Regions from separate parts of the Micromonospora sp. CPCC 206171 genome, predicted to be linked through region 1. Evidence: riboswitches for the same ligand, from Rfam matches in the RefSeq annotation. Region 1 holds a riboswitch; the other holds the start of a gene.

Region 1 (3,351 bases):
CTGCCCAGGGCCGCCACCTCGGGCGGGCTGAGCCAGCCGGCCCGGACGTAGTCCGGCAACGTCCGCTCGGTGAGCCGCCCCTCCCAGGCCCGCAGCCAGACCGCGAAGCCGACCATGCCGAAGAAGATCGGCACCATCAGCGCGACCATGCCGTACATGAAGATCACCAGCTCGCCGGTGGCCTGCACCAGCGTCGGGATCAGGTTCCAGGTGCCGTGCAGCATCATCGCCAGCAGCAGGCCGGCGGCCGGCGCGAGGAACCGTACCCGGCGGTCCGCCGTCCGGGCGGCGATGCCCAGCCCGACCCCGGTCATCGAGGTGAACAGCGGGTGGGCGAAGCCGAAGAGCAGGATCCGGGTGATGAAGATGGCGAACACCTGCCGGAAGCCGGTGGCGGGGCCCCACTGGTCGGCGCCCGAGGCGTAGCCGTAGCCGCCCAGGTAGAGGATGTTCTCCACCATGGCGAAGCCGACCGCCGAGAGCCCGCAGTAGACCAGGCCGTCGGTGATGCCGGACCACTCCCGCCGCCGGAAGACCAGCAGCAGGATCGGGCCGAGCGCCTTGGTCAGCTCCTCGATGAACGGCGCCACCAGCACACCGGTGAGCGCCTGCGGCAGGCCCCAGTCCTTGAACAGCCCGGCCGCGGTCTCGTTGACCCTCAGCGATGCGGCGGTGGAGACGAACGCGCCCCAGGCGAAGCAGAAGATCAGGTACTTCAGCGGCTCCGGCTCGTACCGGTCGAGCCAGAGGAAGCAGGCGACCAGCACCGGCACCGGCAGGATCGCCGCCACCAGGCCGATGAGCAGTGCCTCCAGCCCGAGGTTGGAGCCGAGCACGAAGAGCATGTAGACCGCGCAGGCCGCGATCAGCAGCACCACCCCGGCCAGCGCCAGGACCCGTCGCCAGCCGAGCCGGCGCAGCGGCATCCGGGGCAGGGCTCCACCCGACGGCGGCGGAAGGGCGGGCGCGAGCGGCGGCGGCGCGGGCGAGCCGGGCGGGGTGTCGGCCATGCGGTCAGCGTAGTCATCTCCGGTCCACTGGTCCGGGCGCATCGGTGGTGGTTATGCTGCGGTCAGGTCACGAGCGCCAGCGTCAAGCCCCGGCTTGCTGGCCGGCAACCCTCGTCGAGGTTCGCGGTGGGGTGCCCCGGGTGATGACCGGGCCCGGCCCGATCCGTGTGCTGGGCAAGCGCGGACCCCGTCCCGGTGTGCCCACACCCGGGGTCCCTGGACCCCGGAGGCCCACCATGACCCTCACCCTCGTACCGCCCGCCGCCCCGACCACCGTCGCGCCGGCCTCGACCGGGCCGGATCCGCTCGGCGTGCTCGGCGTACCCGGGCAGGTGAACCTGGACCACGCCGCCAGCGCGCCCTGCGCGCGGGCCGCAGCCGACGCGGTGGCCGAGCTCCTGCCCTGGTACGCCAGCGTGCACCGCGGTGCCGGGGCGCTGTCGCGGCGCTGCACCCTGGCCTACGAGCGGGCCCGGCAGACGGTCGGCGACTTCTTCGGCGCCCGGCCCGAAGACCACGTCGTGTTCACCCGCAACACCACCGACGCGCTCAACCTGCTGGCCCGGGCGCTGCCCCCGGGCACCACGGTGGTCACCTTCGCCGGGGAGCACCACGCCAACCTGCTGCCCTGGCCGCGCGGCTCGGTCCGCCTGCCGGTGCCGGAGAGTCCCGCCGGGGCGGTCCGGGCGCTGGACGCCGCACTGGCCGAGCTGCGCCGGGGGGCCACCTCCGGGCTGCCGGTGCTGGTGGCGGTGACCGGGGCGAGCAACGTGACCGGCGAACGCTGGCCGGTGGCCGAGCTGGCCCGGGTGGCCCGCCGGCACGCCGCCCGGATCGTGGTGGACGCCGCCCAGCTCGCCCCGCACGCGCCGGTGGACGTCACCGCACTGGACGTGGACTACCTGGCCGTCTCCGGACACAAGCTGTACGCCCCGTTCGGCGCGGGCATCCTGCTCGGCCGGGCGGACTGGCTGGACGACGCCCCGCCGTACCTGGCCGGGGGCGGCGCCACCAGCCACGTCGGCGCGGCCACCCACGAGGTGCGCTGGACGACCGGCCCGGCCCGGCACGAGGGCGGTACGCCCAACCTGCTCGGCGCGGTCGCCCTGGCCGCCGTCTGCGCGGCGCTGGCCGGGGCGGACCGGGCGGCGCTGCACGCCCACGAGCAGCGGCTGGTGGACCGCCTGCGCGACGGGCTCGCCGCGCTGCCGGACGCCGTCGAGCTGCGCACGTTCTCCCCCGACGCGCCCCGGGTGGGCATCGTGTCGTTCGTGCTGGCCGGCCGGGACTCCGCCGAGGTGGCCGCGTACCTGGCCCGGGAGCACGACATCGGGGTCCGCGACGGCCTGTTCTGCGCGCACCCGCTGGCCCGGCGGCTGCTCGCCGAGGCGGCGGCGCGCGCCGGGCGGGACGACCTGCCGCCGACCGCGCTGCGGGCCAGCCTCGGGCTGGGCAGCACCGTGGCGGACGTGGACCGGCTGCTGGCCGCGTTGGCCGCCCTGGGCTGAGCGACCCGCCGGCGCTCAGACGGGTCGGTGCGGGCGGGTCGCTCAGCCGATCGGCGGGGCGGTGGGGGGCTTCGGAGTGCCCTGCTGCCGCTCCGCCGGCTCGCCGGCCGGCTTCTCCTGGTCGCCGAAGGACGTCCGGACCAGCCGGTTCGCCTCATCCTGGTCGATGCCGGAGGCGACCAGGAGGTCGCTGGCGGTGGTACGCACCTGGGCGACCACCACGCTGCCGGAGAAGCCGACGCCCTCCGCGTAGGCCCGGCCGGCCTCGCTGACCGCGCGCAACGAGCGCTCCCGGGCCTTCTCCGGTTCCTCACCGACGGCGAACTCGTGCCGGAGCAGGCGCACCGCCTCGGCGAGATGGCCCGCCGCGTCCGGCAGCGGATCCGGCACCGGCTCCTCGTCCTCGATCATCGTGACGGCGCGCCGGATCAGGGTGCCGCTGTTGCGCATCGCCCGGTCGATCGGGTCGGCGGCCTCCGCGTAGTGGGTCAGCTCGCTGCGCCGGTGCCACCGAGCCGGTGAGAGGGTGCTGGTCTCCTTCGCGCCCTCGATCGCCTCGCTGAAATTGGCCAACTCCTCCTTGTTCTCGCGGAGCCGTTCCAGGGCCCGCTGGGCGCTGGCTCGGTCCCGGTTGCGCAGCGCCTCGGCGGTGATGTCGAGCTGGGCGGCGAGCAGGTCCAGCGCCGGCCGGGCGGCCCGGTTGATCACGCGTAGCGGGTTCAGCGGCAGCAGGATCGCCGTCACCAGCAGCGCGATGCCGCCGCCGATGAACGCGTCGATGAAGCGGGGTATCTCCAGGTTCTGGGTGGAGGGGCTGAGCGTGACGATCAGCA
Region 2 (3,351 bases), on a different contig from region 1:
CGGGACTGGCATTCCTGCTGTCGGTGACCACGGACGCCGCGCTCGGCGCGGTCGGCGGTGCGGTACTGCTCTGGATCCTCTCCAGCATCCTGGACCAGATCACCGCCCTCGGCGGGCTGCGCAACCTCCTGCCGACGCACTACAGCACGGCCTGGCTCGGCCTGCTCTCCACTCCGGTGCAGACCGACGACGTGGTGGGGGGTGCGATCTCGGCGGTGAGCTACGCGACGCTCTTCTGGGGGCTCGCCTTCTGGCGGTTCACCCGAAAGGATGTCACGAGCTGACGGCGGGGTGGCCTGAGCGTTAAATCGCCCAGACGGCGCGTCCGTTAACAAAAAGTTCATTAGGTCGGATATTTCCTGGCTGATCCTGGGTGCAGCGTTCCACTCACCCGGAGGTAGCGAGATGAATCTCGACCGGTTCAACGGACCCGCCCTGTCCCTCTTCCGTATGGTCATCGGCCTGCTCTTCCTCTGCCACGGCCTGTCGTCGCTCTTCGGCGTGCTCGGTGGCGCGCGCGGCACAGGCGAATCGCTGCCCGTGGGGCAGTGGCCGGGTTGGTGGGCGGCGCTGATCCAGGCGGTCTGCGGCACGCTGGTGCTGCTCGGGCTCCTCACCCGGCCGGCCGCGCTGCTCGCCTCCGGCTCGATGGCGTACGCCTACTTCGTCGTGCATCAGCCGGACGGCCTGTTGCCGATACACAACAACGGCGAACTCGCCGCCCTGTTCTGCTGGGCGTTCGCCCTGGTGGTCGTGCTCGGTCCGGGCAGTTGGGCGCTCGACCGCCTGGTCGGTCGACGGCGCGCCGGCGTGGCCACCCCGGCGCCGGCGGGCCGGAACTCCGTACCCGCCTGACCCGCCGGCCGCCCGCCGCCGGAGCCGTTCGGCACGGCTCCGGCGGCGATGCGGTCAGGGCGTGTACGGCGCGTCGGTGTGGCCCACCTCGGCCAGCGTCGGGCCCGTGAGCTTGTACGTCGACGTGCGCCTGATGTCCAGCTCGGCCATGCTCTTGCCGTCGCTGCGGGTCAGCCAGACGACGGTGGCCTGCTGCCCGGCCACCTTGACCGACAGGACCGGGGTGCGGTCGCCGAGATCGGCCAGCGCCCGGAAGGCCGGCTTGCCGCCGCTGTTGCGCCAGACGAGCACGGTGAAGAAGGTGCCGCTGCCCCCGCCGTTCAGCGCGACCACGCCGACCGCGTCGGCCGCCCCGTCGCCGTCGAGGTCGCCGATCCCGCACGGCTTCTGCAACAGCACGGTCGCGCCGTCCTCGCCGGACCACTGGCCCTCGGTGAGCGGCAGGTGGTCCGGGTAGCCGTTGTAGGGCACCTTGGCGCTGCCGACGTGCGCACCGGCGAGCTGCTTGCAGGTCAGCGCGGGGGCGGCGGGCGGCTTCGGCTTCATTGTCAGGGTCTCCGCCGGCGCGGGCGCGGCCGGCGCCGCCGTGGTCGGCGTGGCGCTGGGGGCGATGGCGGCCGGAGCCGCGGCGGTGGACGCGTCCGCGGACGGGGTGACGGTGGTGGACGCGGTGTCGGTCGTCCCGGTGTCACCTCCGCACGCGGTGAGCAGGCAGACCAGCGTGACGGCCGCGAAGCTCGGCAGGGTCCGGCGCATGGGCGGAAGGTTCCTCTCTCGACGGGATCGCCCGCACCGTACTGACCGCCCGCCGCCCACGGCCTCCGCTCACAGCGTGGGAACCGGGGTCGGGTTCGGGCCGCGGAACTTCTAGACTCGGTGGCACAACTGCATACCTCATCCAGAGGGGCTGAGGGATACGGCCCGACGACGCCCCGGCAACCACCCGCACGCTCGATGACGAGCGGACGCGGGCAGGTGCCAATTCCGTCCCCGCCGCAGGGTGCGATGCGGGGAAAGATGAGAGGACTCTCGACATGACGTCGACGCTTCCCGCCGCCCCCGGCATCGACACGACCGCCAGCCCGGCCCGCGCCCTGGTCTGCCGCGCCTGTTCCGCGCGCTACCCGCTCGCCGCCCAGCACGCCTGCTACGAGTGTTTCGGGCCGCTGGAGGTCGACTACGACAGCGCCGCCCTGGCCGCCGTCACCCGGGAGCGGATCGAGGCCGGCCCGCAGAACATCTGGCGGTACGCCGCCCTGCTCCCCGCCGGCCAGGACCCGGCCACCCGGGTGACGCTCGACCCGGGGCTGACCCCGCTGGTCGCCGCCCCGCACCTGGCCGCCGAGCTGGGCATCACCGGGCCGCTCTGGGTCAAGGACGACAGCGCCAACCCGACCCACTCGTTCAAGGACCGGGTGGTCTCGGTGGCGCTGACCGCCGCCCGCGCGCTCGGCTTCACCCGGTTCGCCTGCGCCTCCACCGGCAACCTGGCCAACTCGGTCGCCGCCCACGCGGCCCGGGCCGGCGTGCCCTCGGTGGTCTTCATCCCCGGCGACCTGGAGCAGGGCAAGGTGGTCACCACCGCCGTCTACGGCGGCGAACTGGTCGCCATCGACGGGTCGTACGACGACGTGAACCGGCTCTGCGGCGAGCTGGTGGAGACCGACGAGTTCGAGGACACCGCGTTCGTCAACGTCAACGTCCGCCCGTACTACGCGGAGGGCTCCAAGACCCTCGGCTACGAGGTGGCCGAGCAGCTCGGCTGGCGGATCCCGGCCCAGGTGGTCATCCCGATGGCCAGCGGCGAGCTGCTCACCAAGATCGACAAGGCGTTCTCCGAGCTGGTCGAGATCGGCCTGGTCGAGGCGCCGGCCGGTGGCTGGAAGGTCTTCGGCGCCCAGTCCGCCGGCTGCAACCCGATCGCGGTCGCGCTGCACGGCGACAGCGACACCATCGTCCCGGTCAAGCCGACCGGCATCGCCAAGTCGCTGAACATCGGCGACCCGGCCGCCGGCCTCTACGCGCTGGAGGCGGTGCGCCGCACCGGCGGCTGGATGGAGTACGTGGACGACGAGGAGATCCGGGCCGGCATCCGGCTGCTCGCCCGGACCACCGGGGTGTTCGCCGAGACGGCCGGCGGGGTGACCGTGGCGGTGCTGCGCAAGCTGGTCGAGTCCGGCCGGCTCGACCCGACCGCGGAGACCGTCGTGTTCAACACCGGCGAGGGACTGAAGACCATCGACGCGGTCGCCGGTCAGGTCGGCCCGACCCACCGGATCAAGCCCTCGCTGCGCGCCGCCCGCGACGCCGGCCTCCTCGCCTGACGCCCGCCGCCCCGCCGCCTTCGGCGCCCGCCGGTCGGCCCGCTTGATCGAGCGCGCCACCCACGGGGTGTCGGCCGGCGGGGTGACCCCGTTTGCGGCGTGTCGCGCCCTCCCGCCGCCGGGACACCGCGACACGCCGCAAACCGAGGGGGGCGGCGGGCGGTGGCGGCGC

Evidence for each region. A riboswitch is a leader RNA that binds a small molecule or an ion and turns the genes downstream of it on or off. The one in region 1 is predicted to bind S-adenosylmethionine.
Region 2: another riboswitch for S-adenosylmethionine. It lies ahead of thrC (threonine synthase); the one in region 1 lies ahead of V6U89_RS13925 (aminotransferase class V-fold PLP-dependent enzyme).

What each region holds. Positions count from the first base shown of each region.
Region 1 covers NZ_JBAKHT010000009.1:179,076-182,426, forward strand. Annotated here, with positions in the region: gene V6U89_RS13920 (PrsW family intramembrane metalloprotease) at 1-1,052, opposite strand, end outside; SAM riboswitch class IV at 1,076-1,197, shown strand; gene V6U89_RS13925 (aminotransferase class V-fold PLP-dependent enzyme) at 1,247-2,518, shown strand; gene V6U89_RS13930 (FUSC family protein) at 2,561-3,351, opposite strand, start outside.
Region 2 covers NZ_JBAKHT010000007.1:5,487-8,837, reverse strand. Annotated here, with positions in the region: gene V6U89_RS10860 (ABC transporter permease) at 1-284, shown strand, start outside; gene V6U89_RS10855 (DoxX family protein) at 406-855, shown strand; gene V6U89_RS10850 (hypothetical protein) at 910-1,611, opposite strand; SAM riboswitch class I at 1,747-1,879, shown strand; gene thrC (threonine synthase) at 1,890-3,179, shown strand.